Regions from separate parts of the Ensifer sp. ENS09 genome, predicted to be linked through region 4. Evidence: predicted binding sites of a transcription regulator. Region 4 holds the regulator's gene; each other region holds the start of a gene.

What was found. The regulator PhoB, encoded in region 4, activates phosphate uptake and scavenging genes when phosphate is short. The targets are predictions, from matches to a motif close to TGTCATNNANCTGTCAT.
Region 1: IB267_RS07115 (DUF1045 domain-containing protein) is a predicted target of PhoB. The motif match lies at 2,544-2,560, and genes of this name have one in related genera.
Region 2: IB267_RS09595 (PhoX family phosphatase) is a predicted target of PhoB. The motif match lies at 1,821-1,837, and genes of this name have one in related genera.
Region 3: phnD (phosphate/phosphite/phosphonate ABC transporter substrate-binding protein) is a predicted target of PhoB. The motif match lies at 1,894-1,910, and genes of this name have one in related genera.

The regions. Positions count from the first base shown of each region.
Region 1 is NZ_JACVBP010000001.1:1,427,952-1,432,113, reverse strand. It holds gene mnmD (tRNA (5-methylaminomethyl-2-thiouridine)(34)-methyltransferase MnmD) at 87-803, opposite strand; gene IB267_RS07125 (FAD-binding oxidoreductase) at 843-1,985, shown strand; gene IB267_RS07120 (PRC-barrel domain-containing protein) at 2,044-2,433, opposite strand; gene IB267_RS07115 (DUF1045 domain-containing protein) at 2,660-3,463, shown strand; gene IB267_RS07110 (NUDIX domain-containing protein) at 3,460-3,957, opposite strand; gene puuE (allantoinase PuuE) at 4,115-4,162, shown strand, end outside.
Region 2 is NZ_JACVBP010000002.1:296,752-300,913, reverse strand. It holds gene IB267_RS09595 (PhoX family phosphatase) at 1-1,745, opposite strand, end outside; gene IB267_RS09590 (DUF2339 domain-containing protein) at 1,941-4,162, shown strand, end outside.
Region 3 is NZ_JACVBP010000003.1:64,504-68,665, forward strand. It holds gene IB267_RS15375 (sensor histidine kinase) at 1-1,200, opposite strand, end outside; gene IB267_RS15380 (response regulator transcription factor) at 1,190-1,882, opposite strand; gene phnD (phosphate/phosphite/phosphonate ABC transporter substrate-binding protein) at 1,994-2,956, shown strand; gene IB267_RS15390 (iron ABC transporter permease) at 3,091-4,162, shown strand, end outside.
Region 4 is NZ_JACVBP010000002.1:959,403-963,564, forward strand. It holds gene IB267_RS12760 (aspartate aminotransferase family protein) at 1-856, opposite strand, end outside; gene IB267_RS12765 (GcrA family cell cycle regulator) at 1,278-1,799, shown strand; gene phoB (phosphate regulon transcriptional regulator PhoB) at 1,869-2,552, opposite strand; gene phoU (phosphate signaling complex protein PhoU) at 2,755-3,468, opposite strand; gene pstB (phosphate ABC transporter ATP-binding protein PstB) at 3,519-4,162, opposite strand, start outside.

The DNA.
Region 1 (4,162 bases), on a different contig from region 4:
TCTCTTGTGGAGTAAATCGCTTGCCCTGACGCATTTCTGCAGCTGGATGGCGTAATCGCTCAAGACACGTTTAACGGAGATGAGCGCTAGGCTCGGTCGCCCCGCAGCATCTCTCGCTTGCCGGCAAAACCCTTGCGCTTTTCGACGGCAAAGCCCGCGGCCTGCAAATTGCGGCGGACGAAACCGGCAGCGGCATAGGTGGCGAAACTGCCGCCGGGCGTGGTCTTGTCGAAGACCAGCCGCATCAGATCCTCCGACCACATGTCGGGATTGCGCGACGGCGCAAAGCCGTCGAGGTACCAGGCGTCGAACGGTTGTTCAGCGCGGGCGACGCCCTCGAGTGCCGGACCACAGACGACCGTGAGGCTGACGCCGTCGCCGAAGTCGATCCGGACGTCGCCATCGGGCGCGGCCGGCCAGCGCGAGGCCAGTGCCTGGCGCTCCGTGTCGATCTCCGACCAATGGTCAAGCGCGCGCGAAATCTCTTCTGCGGCCATCGGGAAACGTTCGAAGGACACGAACCGCAGCCGGTCGCCGGCGGTCGCGGTCATCTTCCACTGACGCCAGGTTTCGCAGAAATTGAGGCCGGTGCCGAAGCCGAGTTCGCCGATGCGGAAGGTGCCTGCGCCGACCCAGCGGTCGGGCAGGCCGTTGCCCGATAGGAAGACGTGGCCGCACTCCAGCCGCCCGTCGGTGCGGCAATAAAAGTGATCGCCAAACTCCCGGGAATAGGGCATATCGCCCTCGTGCCAATCAAGGTTCTGGTGCGCCGGGGGCTCGATCGGGTCTGCGGGTCCTGTCATGGCCAAGGCGATAATCCGCCGGCCGGAGAAGGTCAATCGATGAGCGAGCTTTTGGTCGTCGGCGGCGGCATCATGGGGCTGTGGGCCGCGCTTGGCGCCGCGCGCAGGGGCATGACCGTGCGGCTCGTCGAGCAGCAGGCGATCGGCGCTGGCGCCAGCGGTGGCCTTTTGGGCGCGCTCATGCCGCATATGCCCGATCGCTGGAACGACAAGAAGCGGTTCCAGTTCGACGCCCTCGTGACGATCGAAGAAGAGATCGCGGCGCTCGAGGCGGAGACGGGCCTGTCGACCGGCTATCGGCGGACGGGTCGCTTGATCCCGCTGGCCAAGCCTCACCTGCGCGATATCGCCCTTCGGCACGAGCAGGATGCACTGAGCCACTGGCGGGCGGCCGACAGGCAGTTCCACTGGCACGTGAAGGACGAGGGGCCCGAGGGCTGGCCAGGCGCTGAGGCAGCAGCGCACGGCATGGTCTTCGATACGCTCGCCGCGCGCGTCTCGCCGCGTCGCATGCTTGCGGCCCTCCGCACGGCACTCCTGCAGGCACCGAACGTCTATGTGGACGAACGCCGGGGCGTGCGCCGGATCGAGCCGGCGCACGGCCGGGCGGAGCTCGACGACGGCACCCGGATCGGTTTTGAGCATTGCATCATCGCCGCCGGTGTCGGCAGCTTTCAATTGATCGACGACGTGTCAGCGCCGCTGGCGGAAACGAGCGGCACGGCGGTCAAGGGCCAGGCGGCACTGCTGCGGGCGGAGATCGACCCGGCGCTTCCTGTCATCTTCGCCGACGGCGTCTACGTCATCGCCCATGACGACGGCCATGTGGCGGTCGGCAGCACCAGCGAAAACAGTTTTGCCGATCCCCTGTCGACGGACGCCCAGCTGGATGAACTGCTTCGGCGCGCCGTGGCGCTTGCGCCGCGCCTGGCGGATGCCGAGGTGGTGGAGCGATGGGCGGGGTTGCGCCCGAAATCAACGGGGCGCGAGCCGATGGCTGGCCGGCATCCGGACCATTCGAATGTCTCGGTCCTGACCGGCGGCTTCAAGGTGAGCTTCGGCATCGCCCACCGGCTGGCGCGTTTCGTCGTCGACGAGATCGCCGGTTCTCCGACGATCGGTATTCCCGATTCCTTCTTCTGCCGGAATCACATAGCCGCACTTCGCGACAAAAGCCTTTAGCCCCGGACATGCGAAAGGCCCCGCCGGCGGCGGGACCCGAAAGATCGAAAGTCAGGCATTACATCCAGTAGGGCGGCACGCCGTAGTAGTCGTAGACACGGCGACCGTTTTCCGCGTTCCAATCGTATTCATCGGTGCCGTGATATTTCGGCGCGTTTTCGACCTGATCGCGAGTCACATCAGTGCGATAGCCGCCCAGCTTCTCGTCATAGGTCAGCTTTGCCCAGGGCAGCGGATAATGGTCTTCGCCGAGGCCGAGAAAGCCGCCGAAGCCGAGCACCGCATAGGCGACGCGCCCGCTGCGCTTCTCGATGATCACGCGCTCGATCGAGCCGATGTGTTTTTCGTCGGGGCCGTAGACCCTCGTGCCTTCAACCTTGTCGCTCGCGATCAGGTCGTGGGTCTCCTTGATCCGGGCGTCCTGAAGGTTAGCATTGTGATAGGTCACGTTTCGTCTCCATCCTTGTTTTCCTACCATTGGGGAACGAGCGATCGGCCGGATGGTTCCGAAAAACCAACGGCGACGTTCGGTCCGGCGCTGCGCTCATCCCCGGCTAACTTCGTCAATCTGTCACGCAAATCACCTAAGACGCGGCCATTGGACAAGTCGGGGTGAGGGCGGAAAACCGCATGCTTTTGCTCATCCCGCGCTGAGGGATACCCGGAGCCAGCCGATGCGCTATGCCATTTGTTTTACGCCGCCGATGGCCGATCCGCTTTCCGCGACCGCTGCAAGCTGGCTGGGGCGCAACGTCTATTCCGGCGACCCCACAGAATTGCCGTCGGTCGCGGGCTTGAGCGCCGCGGATGTCGCCTATCACACGGCGGTTCCCCGCCGCTTCGGCTTTCACGCGGTAATGATGTCGCCGTTCCGCCTGCATCCTGATATGACGGAAACGAAGCTTCTGAAGGCGCTGATGCATTTTGCCGGCGCCCAGACCCCGTTCGAAATCGATCGCCTGGAGGTTGCCCGCATCGGTCGATGCTTCGGGCTGATGCCGCAGGTGCCGAGTACGGCCATGCATCTGCTTGCGGCCAACGTCGTCCAGGAGTTCGATGCCTTCCGCGCGCCGCTCAGCGAAGACGAGATCGAGCGTTCCGATCCGGACCGGCTGACCGCGCCGCAGTTTTCCAACCTGTACCGTTGGGGCGATCCGCATGTGATGGACGAATACCGCTTCCACATGATGCTGACCGGCCCGCTTGCACCAGACGCGATGCGGCGGGTCGAGGCGCCACTTCGTGATCTCTTCGAGCCCTGCCTATCAAAACCGCTTTCGATCGGCAGCCTTGCGCTGTTTGTCGAGCAGGAGACGGGCGCACCCATGCGGGTGCATTCGCAGCACCCGCTCGGCAAGATCTCTATGAACACGCGCGCAGAGCGGGCGAAGCGCGCCGCCGCCGATCCGTCGCTGGCGCCGCAAGGCGCGGTCCGGCCGCTGCCGCTGATCGTGGCGGCGCTGATGGCACAGCGCTAACCGGAAACGCACGCGGGCTGATCTGCAAACAGCAGCGCTTTCGGATAGGGCAGACCGAGGGGCGGCATGTCCGCCGGCGCGAAGTAGCGCAGCGACTTCGTTTCGCCATCGGTGATCGGCTGCTGGGAACCGACGATCCGGCATCGATAGAGGGTAACCACATATTCGACGTGGTCGCCGTTCGGGTAGGTGTAGCGAAACGCTTCTCCGCCGAAGACGCCCAGTATCCGCTCAACCGAGACCGGATAGCCGGTTTCCTCCATGATCTCGCGAACGATCGCATCTACAGGCGCTTCGCCCGGTTCGATGGCGCCGGCCGGCAGGCTCCAACCTTCGCCGCTTGCTTTCTCCTGCAACAGGATCCGGCCATCGGGATCGAGAATGGAGGCCGCCACCGACGGGCAGAGAAGCAGGCCGGAACCGACTTTTTCGCGAAGCGCTTGAATGTAGGATTTCATCTCGATCAGAGCCGTTGTCCTTGCCAATCCATTCAACGCCGTTTCCAAAAATCTCTCAAGCTCGGGCTCAGCGGAATTTTTCTGGTGATTTCCGTCAGGGCCACGGTGCTGCCGCTGCCCCGCTTCCCGTCATTTCGGTATCGACAATCCGGTCGGCGGTGATACCGTTCCTAAAAATTCGAAGGGTGATTTGATGTCTGAGACTAAGTATCCGCGCGACCTCGTTGGCTACGGCCGCAAT
Region 2 (4,162 bases), 660 kb from region 4:
CGGCCGGTGTCCTTCTCGTTGTTGCCGTCGGTCGAAACCCAGAGACGGCCGTCGGTGTCGATGGCGCAATTGTCGGGCATGCCGAACCAGCCGTTCTTGGTGGTCGCGGTCGAGAACGAAGCGCCGACATCGGCCACGCTCGGATCGCCGCACTTCAGGAGCACGTCCCAGCGGCTCTTCAGCGAGGCGAAGTCGCCATCGGTCTCGGTGATCTCGACGATATGACCGAAGGCGTTCTTGGCGCGCGGGTTGGCGGCGTCGACTTCGTCGGCCTTGCGCTTGGTGTTGTTGGTCAGCATGACGTAGACCTTGCCCGTCTTCGGGTTCGGCTGAACGTCTTCCGGACGGTCCATCTTGGTGGCGCCGAGGGCGTCGGAGGCGAGACGGGTGTTGATCAGTACATCAGCCTGCGAGGCAAAACCGTTGGCTTCGGTCAGCGGGCCTTCGCCGTGCGTCAGCGGCATCCAGGTGACAGTGCCGTCTTCGTCGAACTTGGCGACGTAGAGCGTGCCCTCGTCGAAGAGGTCCATGTTGGCGGCGCGGTCTTCAGGGTTGAAGGCACCCTTGGTCACGAACTTGTAGACATAGTCGTAGCGCTCGTCGTCGCCGGAATACAGCACGACGCGGCCGTCCTTGTTGACGATCGATTCGCAGCCTTCATGCTTGAAGCGGCCGAGAGCCGTGCGTTTCTTCGGCACCGAGGTCGGGTCCAGCGCATCGACCTCGACGATCCAGCCGAAGCGATTGGCTTCGTTCGGCTCCTTGGAGACGTCGAAACGGTCGTAGAAGGACGCCCATTCATACTGTCCGCCCGGTGCGCCGAGCCGCTTCAGCTGCTTGTATTCCGGATGGTCCTCGGCGATCTCGCCGCCGAAATAGCCGTTGAAGTTTTCCTCGGCCATCATGTAGGTGCCCCAGGCGGTGACGCCGCCGGCGCAGTTGTTGAGCGTGCCGAACACCTTTTTGCCGGTCGGGTCGGATGGCGTCTTCAGGCGGTCGTGGCCGGCGGCAGGGCCGGTGATCTGCATCTCGGTATTGACGGTGATACGGCGGTTGTTCTTGCCGTCGAGAACCGGCTGCCACTTGCCGTCGACCTTGCGGATCTCGATGATCGTGCCGCCATGGGCAGCCATCTCGATGTCGACAAGCTCCTTGCTGTATTCGCCGAGAACGACCTTCTCTTCCTCGACCTCCTTGCCGTCCTTGGTCACCTTTTCCTTCACGACGCTGGCGAAGGCCGGGAACATCAGCTCGGCATTGGTGTATTCGTGGTTGACGACGAGCAGGCCATGGTCGGCGCTGCCGTCGAGCGGGATGAAGCCGACATAGTCGTTGTTGTAGCCGAACAGCTTTTCCTGGGCAGCAGCCGTCTGGTTCTTCGGGTCGAACTCCGGGCTGTCGGCGAAGATCTTGTCGCCCCAGCGCAGCAGGACGTCGGCATCGTAGCCTTCGGCGACATGGTGCTTCTCGTCGACGCCGGCTTCGATCTCGGTGAAGTCGAACTGTGAACCATCCTCGGCGCGTGCCTCTTCGGCGGTCAGGAGAGCGAGCGGGCTGACGGTGGTCGAGATCGCGGCAACGGCCAGCGAACCGCCGATGAACGAGCGGCGGGAGAAGCGGCGATGGATGATGTCGCCCATCGTCGGATTGGCGGAACAGTTATGGCCGACATCTTCCAGCTCTTCCCTGCGTTCCGTCAGCGTCTTGAATTCGGTCTCTTCCGTCTGGGCGAGATGCTTGTCCATGATCGGGTCTCCTGGTTGAACGATGGAAACCACCGCGCGAGGCAGCGGTGTTCATCCGCCTGTACCAGCTGCCCGATGACAGTTCTGCGACATTTCCGTGAAGAGATTACAGCGCTCGGCCGTCTATAGATTTGGCGCTTGCACAAAAGTCTGTATGGTTGCGCGCGCCGGCGATTGCGACTGCCAGGGGAAAGTATGTTCGAACTTATTGCTTTAGCTGCCTTTATTCTGGCCCTGTCCGCCTATCTCGGCAACCGCAGGACGACCGAGCGCCTTGGTGCCGAACTGGCCGCCCTCAAGGCGGAGGTCGTGGCGCTGAAGGCCGCGCCGGGCGATCGCGCTCCGGCCGAAGGAGCGACCGAGGCGCTTACGGCTGCGGACGAATTGCCGGCTGTGCCGGAGACGTTTGACCCGGAGACGCTGGACGATGCTGCCGCCGCCATGTCGGCCAGCGCGCGCGAAGGCGCCCGGACTTTCGGCGATTCAGAAGGAGCCGCGGCCGAAATCGAGGGCGAGGAGACGATCGCTGCCAGCACCGAAGCACCGCAGCCGGTTGCAACGGTACCCCGTCAGACCGAGAGCCTCGAGAGCCGCCTCGGCGCCCGTTGGGCGGTCTGGGTTGGCGGCATCGCGCTGGCGCTCGGTGGCGTCTTCATGGTCAAGTACTCGATCGACGCCGGCCTGCTGAGCCCGGCTGTTCGTCTGACGCTGGCCGCTTTGTTCGGCCTCCTGCTGATGGCCGCTGGCGAGGTCATCCGTCGGCGCGCCGTGCCCGTGATCGCCAACGAATTCCAGAATGCCATGATCCCCGGCATCCTGACGGCCGCCGGCGCCGTCACACTCTTCGGGGTCGCCTATGCCGCCTACGGCATCTACGACTATATCGGCACAGGCACGGCCTTCGTTCTCTTGGCGGCGATTTCGCTTGCGACTGTCGGCCTGTCGCTGCTGCATGGGCAGGCGCTCGCTGGCCTCGGCCTGCTTGCCTCGCTCGCAACGCCGCTGCTCGTCTCGAGCAATGAACCGCGCCCCTGGGTGCTCTTCGGCTTCCTCTCGATCGTGTGGCTCGCGACCTTGCTTGCGTCGCGCCTGCGCAGCTGGACCGTCGTTCCGACCTTGGCCAATGCGGGCGTCGGGCTTTGGGGCCTGGCCTACATCACCGCGGTCGCGCCATTCGAACCGCGGCCGGTCGCCTTTGCGCTGCTGGTGATGATCGTTGGCATCGGCCTCATCTGGCCGGGCGCCACGGAAGCGGCGCCTGCGCCCGAAGCGCCAGAAGGGGCCGAGCGACGCGGCGCCGTTGCCGGTCCCTGGGAGCGGCTGTTCATCCCGCCCCATGCGGCCATCTCCATTTCGGCTGCCGTCGCCGCCACCGTGCTTGCGCTCCTTCTCATCAGCCCGGCCGTGGCCGCGGTCAAATATCCGGTGACGGAGTTTGCCGTCGTCATTGCGGCGCTGGCAGCCCTGGGGGCCTGGCGGCCGACGGCGGTCTATCCCGCCGCGCTTTCGGCGGTCGGCGCTGTCGCTGGCGTCTGGAGCCTGACGGCGCTGAGCGGTGTGCTCGCCTATCTCGATCCTTCACTGGCCGATGCCCTTCCGGCTGTCGTCCTGCCCGGGCGCACCGCCATGTTCACCGCTATGTTGCTTGCTGCGCTGTTTATCGGCCTCGGTGGTTTCGTGTTATCACGCCGGCTCGTCGCCCATCCTCAATATTCGACGCTCTGGGCGGGCATTGCCGCGGTCGTTCCGATCGCGCTTGTCGCCATGTCGTTCCTGATGACCGGCAACTATTCCTTCGACCTGCCGCACGGCCTGTTCTCGCTCGTCGCCGGGGCGGCGCTGCTGGCGTTAGCGGACTGGCTCTACCGCCGCGACGGCGCGGCAGAGGCGCGCGATACGGCGGCCGGCTTGCTGGTGGGCGGCTCGTTCGCCCTCTTCGTGCTTGCCCTCCATGCCTGGACGGACGGGCTGGTCACGACGCTTGCGATCGCCGTGCTCGGCACCGCCTACACACTCGCGACCCGCGTCCGCACCTGGCCGATCCTGCCGTGGATGACCGGCGCGGCGGCCATCGTCGTTCTGGGGCGCATCGCCTGGGAACCGACGATCGTCGGTGCCGGCAATCTTGGCACGACGCCTGTCTTCAATGCCTTGCTGCCGGGTTACGGCGTTCCCGCCGTGCTGCTTGCAGGCTCCGCCTATTTCCTGAGATCCTGGCCCGGCACGCGGGTGCGCAACCTTTTACAGGCGCTCGCCAGCCTCTTCGTGTTGCTGACGCTCGCGATCCTGGTGCGCCACGCGATGAACGGCGGCGTGCTCGACAGCGCTGTGCCGACGCTCGGCGAGCAGTCGATCTACACGCTGCTGGCAATCGGCGCCTCGGCGATCTTCATGAGCCTCGACATGCAGTCGCCGAG
Region 3 (4,162 bases), on a different contig from region 4:
CTCCATGGGAATTCCGGGCCCCCGATCGGAAACAACGAAACGGACCAGGCGATCCGCCTCCGTAACGGTGACCTCGATAGTTCCCGGCGCGTGCACCAGCGCGTTTTCGATGATGTTGCGTATCATCTCGCGTAGGCTGACGGCCTCTGCCTCGATCTCGACGGCGTTGCTGGGCAGGTTAAGCGTGAGCATGTCGTCGAGGGCGGGATAGGAGCCTTCGGCCTGCAGGCGACGGATGGCCTCCCGCACAACGAGGCGCATGTCGAGGGTCTCGCGCAGACGCGATTCAATGCCGTGCAGCGTGCTTGCATCCGACAGAAGCTGGTTTGCGAGAACGCTTGCGTTGACCGAGTTGGCGTGGATGCGGCCGAGAATGTCACGCAATCTGCCCGCCGGCGCTTCGTCGATCGAAAGTTCTGCAAGTGCGCGCAAGGCGGTCAGCGGCGTGCGCAACTGATGGGCGGCGTCGGCCGTCACGCTCTTTAAGCCGACAAGCACGGAATCGAGCCGGCCCATGAAGTCGTTCAGCGCAGAGATCAACGCGCTCACCTCCCTTGGCACTGGGCCGGACACCGGGCTCAGATCAGACGAAGCTCGGTGGCGCAAATCGGCCTCGACCGTTCTCAGCGGTGCGAAAGCCTGGCGGACCGCCAGCCAGATCAGCAGGAATGCCAGCACGGAAACGGCGATCGCAGGAAGGGCCGCGTTGAAGGTCAGGTGCAGCCCGAGCTGATCGCGCGCCTCGCGGGTCTCGCCGACGAGAACGTCGACCCAGCCGCCGCCGGCTGCGTCGGTGCTGTAGCGGGCGACGGCGGCGATGCGGATCCGCTCGCCCCTGTAGGTGCTGTCGGCCAGCCGCAACTGCGGTCCCGTGCCGTGCGGGATCTCCAGGCCGAGGATCGGCGAGCCGGTGATGATCGTGCCGTCTGGGGCCGCCACCCGGTAGAAGATGCGATTGAGCCGGGATGTGCCGAGGATGGCGAAGGCGGAATGCGGCAGGTCGACGCTTGCGGTGCCGTCTTCGATAGAGACCGTGTCGGCAATCGAAAGTGCGGCCGCGCCAAGCACCCGGTCGAAGGCTTCTTCGGCCGCGTTGTGCGCATTCCAGCGCACCATCCAGTACAGGAAAAGCCCGATGATGATGAGCAGGGCAGCGCCGCTGAACAGAATGCGGCGCTCGATGGAATAGTCAGACCGCACCGCTTGCGCCGCTCCCGGTGCGCTGGCGCAGCATGTAGCCCACGCCGCGATGCGTGACGATCTCGATGTCGCAGTCCTCGAGCTTCCGGCGCACCCGGGAAACCAGCAACTCGACGGCATTCGGCGTGCCCGTGTCCTCATAGCCGAAGAGCTTTACGACCAACTGCTCCTTATTGACCGTCGTGCCGGCGCGGGTCGCCAAGGCCTCCAGCACGTCGAATTCGCGGCGGCCGAGGTCGAGCGGGCGGCCTTCGAGCATCACCGCGCGGGCCGAAAGGTCGATGGAGATCGAGCCCAAGCGCAGAACCGATTGCGCCGCCCCCAGGTGCCGGCGGGAGACGGCCCGAATGCGCGCAACGAGCTCGTGCAGGTCGAAGGGTTTGACCAGATAGTCGTCAGCGCCTAATTCGAGCAGGTCGACCTTGTCGGCCACCTGGTTGCGGGCGGTGATGACGATGACGGGACGCGTCAGCCCACCCTGGCGCATGGCACTCAGGATGGCGAAGCCGTCCCGCTTCGGCAGGTTGATGTCGAGGATCACCAGATCGTGCGAGGCGTTGAGGGCGAGCCGCTCTCCTTCCGCGCCGTCGAACGCGGTCGTGACCTCGTAGCCTTCCTTTTCCAGGCGCATGGAAATGGCAAAGGCGATGTCGGGGGTGTCTTCGATCAGGAGAATGCGCATCGCGTTTCCAGGTGACAGGATTGTGACAGTGATACTCCCATACACAGATCAAAAGCAGATGAGAACTATGAAGCTTTCGCCGGGAGAGCGGAGCTTCGGGGAGGGGTAGACATGAACGCGCACAGGCTGTTTTTGGCCGGCCTCGCATTGGCGTGCGTGCTGCTGTTGCCCGTGTCGACAACGGCGAAAGCCGGTTGCGGGACAAGCTCCGATCTCGACGAGCGCTACTGCGACGCCGACAAGGACTTCGTTGCCGATGCGCCGACAGACCCTTCGAAATGGCGGGATCCGCAGACGCTCGTCTGGGCCTATGCTCCGATCGAGGAGCCGGCCATCTACGCCAGCCTGTTCAAGGATTTCACCACCCATCTCGGCGCCTGTCTCGGTCGCCAGATCGTCTATTACCCGGTGCAGTCGAGCAAGGCGGAGATCGAAGCCATGCGCTCCGGGCGGCTCCACTTCGCCGGCTTTTCGACCGGACCGACGGTCGAGGCGGTCAATCGCGCCGGCGCCGTTCCCTTTGCCGCAAAAGGCATCGGCAATGTGGTGCGCGGCTACAATCTGATTGCCATCGTTCGCGCCGACTCCTCGTTCAAGACCCTCTCCGATCTCAAGGGGCGGCGCGTGGCGCACGCGTCCGCGTTCTCGAACTCAGGGCACTTGGCGCCGCGCGCGCTTTTCCCGGGCGAAGGCCTGAGTCCGGGGGAGGACTATGCGCCGATCATGTCCGGCGGTCATGACAAGTCCATTCTCGGCGTGATCTCGGGTGACTACGACATGGCGGCCGTCGCGTCCGACGTGTTGGAACGTTTGATCGAGCGGCGGATGGTCAAGCGCGAAGACCTGCGCGTCATCTTCACCAGCGGCATCTTTCCGACGTCGTCCTTTGCCTATGCGCATGATCTCGCCCCGCCGCTGGTCGCGGCGATGAAGCGGTGTTTCTTCGACTTCGAGTTCACCGCGGAAATGAAGAGCGAGTTTCACGGCGACGAGCGCTTCCTCCCGATCCGCTACGATCGGGATTGGGCAAGCGTGCGCGAGGTCATCGACAAGGCCGGCGCTTCCACTTTCTGACCTCATCCAACAGCCCGACGGAAGACCGATGCGCCGCGTGCGCAGGCCCTGTCGCGCGCCTACCACAAAACGTCACCGCAGGCCGGGCCAACCCGCCCGAGGCTGCTGTGCGGCTTCCAACCCACGGGATTGCTATGCGAAACTTTGGCAAAGCCATTTACAACTACAGGGTCCACAACCAGGACCCCACCACGATGGTGGGCGTCGCTCTGGTCGTGCTGTTCGCCTATCTGATTGCCGCGCCCATCCTGCTCCTGCTTTCGGACGCGTTCTTCGTGCAGTTCGCCGACCAGGCCCGCTCCGGGCAATCGATCGGCGAGCTGACGCTTTACTATTTCAACCGCGTCTTCCTGTCGAAGATCGCCACCGACGTCTTCTGGCAGCCGCTTTTCCACACCGGGACCATTGCCCTCGGTGCGATCGCGGTCGCGCTGGTGGTCGGCATCCCGATGGCCTGGCTGATCAGTCGAACCGACATGCCCGGCAAGAAGTGGTTCGCCACCGTACTGATCATCCCCTACATGCTGCCGTCCTGGACCTTTGCTCTTGCGTGGCAGACGCTCTTCAAGAACCGGACCACCGGCGGACAGCCGAGCTGGATGGAAGCGCTCGGCTTCGCCCCGCCTGACTGGCTCGCCTACGGCGCCTTGCCGATCACGCTGATCCTGGCCTTGCACTATACGCCCTTCGTCATCCTGCTGTTCGGCAATGCGTTGCGGCAGTTCGATTCGACGCTCGAGGATTCCGCCCGTGTCATCGGCGCCGGCAACGGCGTGATCGCCCGCAAGATCATCCTGCCACTGATGCTGCCGTCGCTGGTTTCGGCCTGCACGCTGATCTTCGCCAAATGTCTCGGTGACTTCGGCGTTGCCTATATCCTCGGCGTTCCCGTCGGCTACGACGTGCTGGCGACCTCGCTGTTTCGCGCCATCTCCACCAGCCAGACCGGCATGGGCGCGATCCTCGCTTTGACCATCGTCGTGCTCGGCACCATCTCGATCACGCTCGACATGTATCTGCTGAAGGAAGCACGCCGTTTCGTGGTCATCGGCTCGAAGGGGTCGATGGACCGCACGACGTCGCTGCGGGGTTACCGGTTGCCTGCAGCGGGGCTCGCCACGCTGGTCTTCCTGCTCAGCGCGGTCGTTCCGTTGCTGGCGCTCGCCATGACCACGGTGATGAAGGTGCCCGGCGTCTTTGCGCTCG
Region 4 (4,162 bases):
TGCCGACGGCCATGGCCAGCGGGTTGCCGCCATATGTGGAGCCATGCGTGCCCGCCACCATACCAGATGCGGCTTCCTCGGTCGCCAGGCACGCGCCGAACGGGAAGCCGCCGCCGATACCCTTGGCGACCGCCATGATATCCGGACGGATATCGGCCCATTCATAGGCAAACAGCTTGCCGGTGCGGCCGACGCCGGTTTGAACCTCGTCGAGGATCAGGAGCAGGCCGAACTCGTCGCAGAGCGCGCGCAGTTCCTGCATGAACTCCTTGGTCGCCGGGCGGATGCCGCCCTCGCCCTGGATCGGCTCGATCAGGATCGCTGCAGTTTCCTCTGTGATCGCATTCTTCACGGCAGCGATATCGCCGAACGGGACCTGGTAGAAGCCCGGCGCCTTCGGCCCGAAACCTTCGATGTACTTCTGCTGACCGCCGGCGGCGATCGTCGCGATCGTGCGGCCGTGGAAGGCGCCTTCGAAGGTGATGACATGGAACTTCTCCGGGTGACCCTTGGAGAAGTGGTAACGCCGTGCCGTCTTGATGGCGCATTCCAGCGCTTCCGCACCCGAATTGGTGAAGAACACCTTGTCGGCAAAGGTCACCGCGGTCAGCCGGCGACCGAGGCTTTCCTGGCCCGCAATCTCATAGAGGTTGGACAGATGCCAAACCTTGTCGGCCTGCGCCTTCAGCGCGTCGACGAGGTGGGGATGCGCGTGGCCGAGCGAGTTCACGGCAACGCCGGCACCGAAATCGAGATAACGCGTGCCGTCTTCAGCGATCAGCCAGGCGCCCTCTCCTCGCTCGAAACGCAACGGCGCGCGCATGTAGGTATCGTAAAGCGGCGTTGTTGCAGTCATGCGAGGCTCTCCTTCACTCCAGATCGACATCGATCCCGCGCCTCACGCGGGCCGATAAAAATCAAAAATGCCGCCTTTCGGCGGCGCAGGCACTATTCCCATTTCGCGGTGCAATGTCAACAAAACCAAGCCTTGCAGCGCAACATGAAGGGTCGATTCCTGGCAGCAGAAAAATCGTCCGGGAGGGCTTGCAAAAATGCAACGCTGGCCGAGCAAGTTGGGGAAAACTACGAAATCGATTCGGCCTGATTCCCGGGACTCTTGCCACAGAGTCCAGCGGTCAGTACGTTAACATTCAATTACTAGACGCATGCGGCGGACCTAGTCACCAAAAGAGTTATCGCGTTTGCAACCCCGGGGCTCAGCCGGGGTGCGGTGAGGGATTCTGCCATCCCCAACGCTGAGAACGGAGAGTGCAGAAATGAACTGGACTGACGAGCGGGTGGAGAAACTGAAGAAGCTTTGGTCCGAGGGCCTGAGCGCAAGCCAGATCGCGGCACAGCTCGGCGGCGTCAGCCGTAACGCTGTCATCGGCAAGGTTCACCGCCTGAGCCTGCCGGGTCGCGCCAAGGCCGGTGGCAGCACCACGACGGCGGCCCGTCCGAAGCGCCCGACTTCGGCACCGCGCGCGCCGAACTACGCTTCGCGCGTTTCGACCCGCCCGGTTGCACGCGCGGCCGGCGCTGTCGTTCTCAAGGAAGAAATCGAAGTCGATCTCGTTGCCGAGCAGGATTTCAGCACCCGGACCGACGTTGTCGTGCCGATGTCGCGCCGCCTCGAGCTGACCCAGCTCACCGAGCGCACCTGCAAGTGGCCGATCGGCGACCCGCTGAAGGAAGAGTTTCACTTCTGCGGCAACGATTCCCCGGAAGCCTCGCCTTACTGCACCTTCCATGCGCGGCTGGCCTACCAGCCGTCGGGGGAGCGCCGCAGGGCCCGCTAAGAAGCCGGACAGCATCAACAAAAAAAGGGGCCGATCGGCCCCTTTTTTTGTTGGCGACTTTCAGACCGCTCAGCTTTCGAGCGAATAGCCGGCGCCGCGAACGGTGCGGATGACGTCGGGCATGTTCGAGAAGTTCAGAGCCTTACGCAGACGACCGACATGCACGTCGACGGTGCGCTCGTCGACATAGATGTCATGCCCCCAGACGCCATCCAGAAGCTGCGAGCGAGAGAAGACGCGGCCCGGCGAGGACATCAGGAACTCCAGAAGACGGAACTCGGTCGGGCCGAGGCGCACTTCGCGGCTGCGGCGATGAACGCGGTGGGTCTCGCGGTCGAGTTCGATGTCGCCGCAGCGAAGCAGAGTCGAGAGCACCTCGGGCTTTGCCCGGCGCAGCATCGCCTTGACGCGCGCCATCAGCTCCGGCGTCGAGAAGGGCTTGACCACATAGTCGTCGGCGCCGGTCGCCAAACCCCGGACGCGCTCGCTTTCCTCGCCGCGCGCCGTCAGCATGATGATCGGCAGACGTTCGGTCTCCGGACGCTGGCGCAGCCGACGGCAAAGTTCAATGCCGGAAACACCGGGCAGCATCCAGTCGAGGATAAGCAGGTCGGGCAGCCGCTCCTGAAGCCGGATCTCCGCCTCGTCGCCCCTGAGGATCGTGTCGACGTCGAAGCCTTCGGCTTCCAGATTGTAACGCAGCAGAACGCTCAGCGCCTCTTCGTCTTCGACTACGGCGATTTTTGGCAACATCAGGTAACGTCTCCTTACCGCGGGCGGCCTTTGGGCTCATCGGCCCGGCCGGCGCTCAGACACTCTAAATCTGGAGCACATCCGCCGATTTCAAAGGCGGGGCGAAAACCGCGTGCTTCAGATACAGGAACTCGGGGCCGCGACCGAAGCCGCGACCGGATCAGATTTCAAAGGGCATGCATGCTTGCGGCGCGCTTGGCGCTCAGTCGTTGACCGAGCCCAGCGTCGACGTGGTGTCATCCTTCGGACGCTCGCCTTCCGGCTGGGCGCCCGTCGCCATGTAATAGATCGTCTCAGCGATATTGGTCGCATGGTCGCCGATGCGCTCGATGTTCTTGGCGCAGAACAGAAGATGCGTGCAGGGCGTGATGTTGCGCGGATCTTCCATCATGTAGGTCAAGAGCTCGCGGAACAGCGAGGTGTAGATCGCATCGATCTCCTCGTCGCGCTCGCGGATGCTGTTGGCCTTCTCAGGCGAGCGCGAAGCGTAGACGTCGAGCACCTCCTTGAGCTGGACGAGAGCAAGCTCTGCCAGGTGCTCCAGGCCGCGGGCGAGCTTGCGCGGAATGCCGGATCCGGCAACCGCGATCACGCGCTTGGCGGTGTTCTTGCCAAGGTCGCCGACGCGTTCCAGATCGGAGGCGATGCGGATCGACCCCATGATCTCGCGCAGGTCGGCGGCGACCGGCTGGCGCTTGGCGATGGTGACGATCGCCTTCTCGCCGATCTGGCGCTCGGCGTCGTCGAGAACGGTGTCGTCCGAGATCACCTTCTGTGCGAGAGCGAGGTCGGAATTGACCAGCGCGCGAACGGATTCGGCGACCATCTGCTCGGCGAGACCGCCCATCTCCGAGATGCGGCGCGTCAGGTACTTCAGTTCTTCGTCATAGGCGGACATGATATGCATGGACATGATCGTCGATCCTTACGGGCGCTTTGCAGTTACTGTTGCAGCCTTATGCGGCCTCAGCCGAAGCGGCCCATGATGTAATCCTGGGTGCGCTGGTCATCCGGATTGGTGAACATCTTGTCGGTGTCGTTCTCCTCGACGAGATTGCCGAGGTGGAACATGGCGGTGCGCTGCGAAACGCGGGCGGCCTGCTGCATCGAATGGGTCACGATGACGATCGTGAAGTTCGTGCGCAGTTCGTGGATGAGCTCTTCAACCTTGGCCGTCGCGATCGGATCAAGCGCAGAGCAGGGCTCGTCCATCAGGATGACTTCCGGGCTGACGGCGACCGCACGGGCGATGCAGAGGCGCTGCTGCTGACCACCGGAAAGGCCAGTGCCCGGCTCCTGCAGACGATCCTTTACCTCGTTCCACAGACCGGCCTTCTGCAGGCTGGTCTCGACCACTTCGTCAAAATCGGCCTTGGTGCGGGCAAGTCCGTGGATGCGCGGACCGTAGGCGACGTTGTCGTAGATCGACTTCGGGAACGGGTTCGGCTTCTGGAAGACCATGCCGACGCGGGCGCGCAGTTCGACGACGTCGATCGTCGGGTCATAGATGTCGTCCTCGTCGAGCGTGATCTTGCCGGTGACGCGGCAGTTCTCGATCGTGTCGTTCATGCGGTTCAGCGTGCGCAGGAAGGTCGACTTGCCGCAACCCG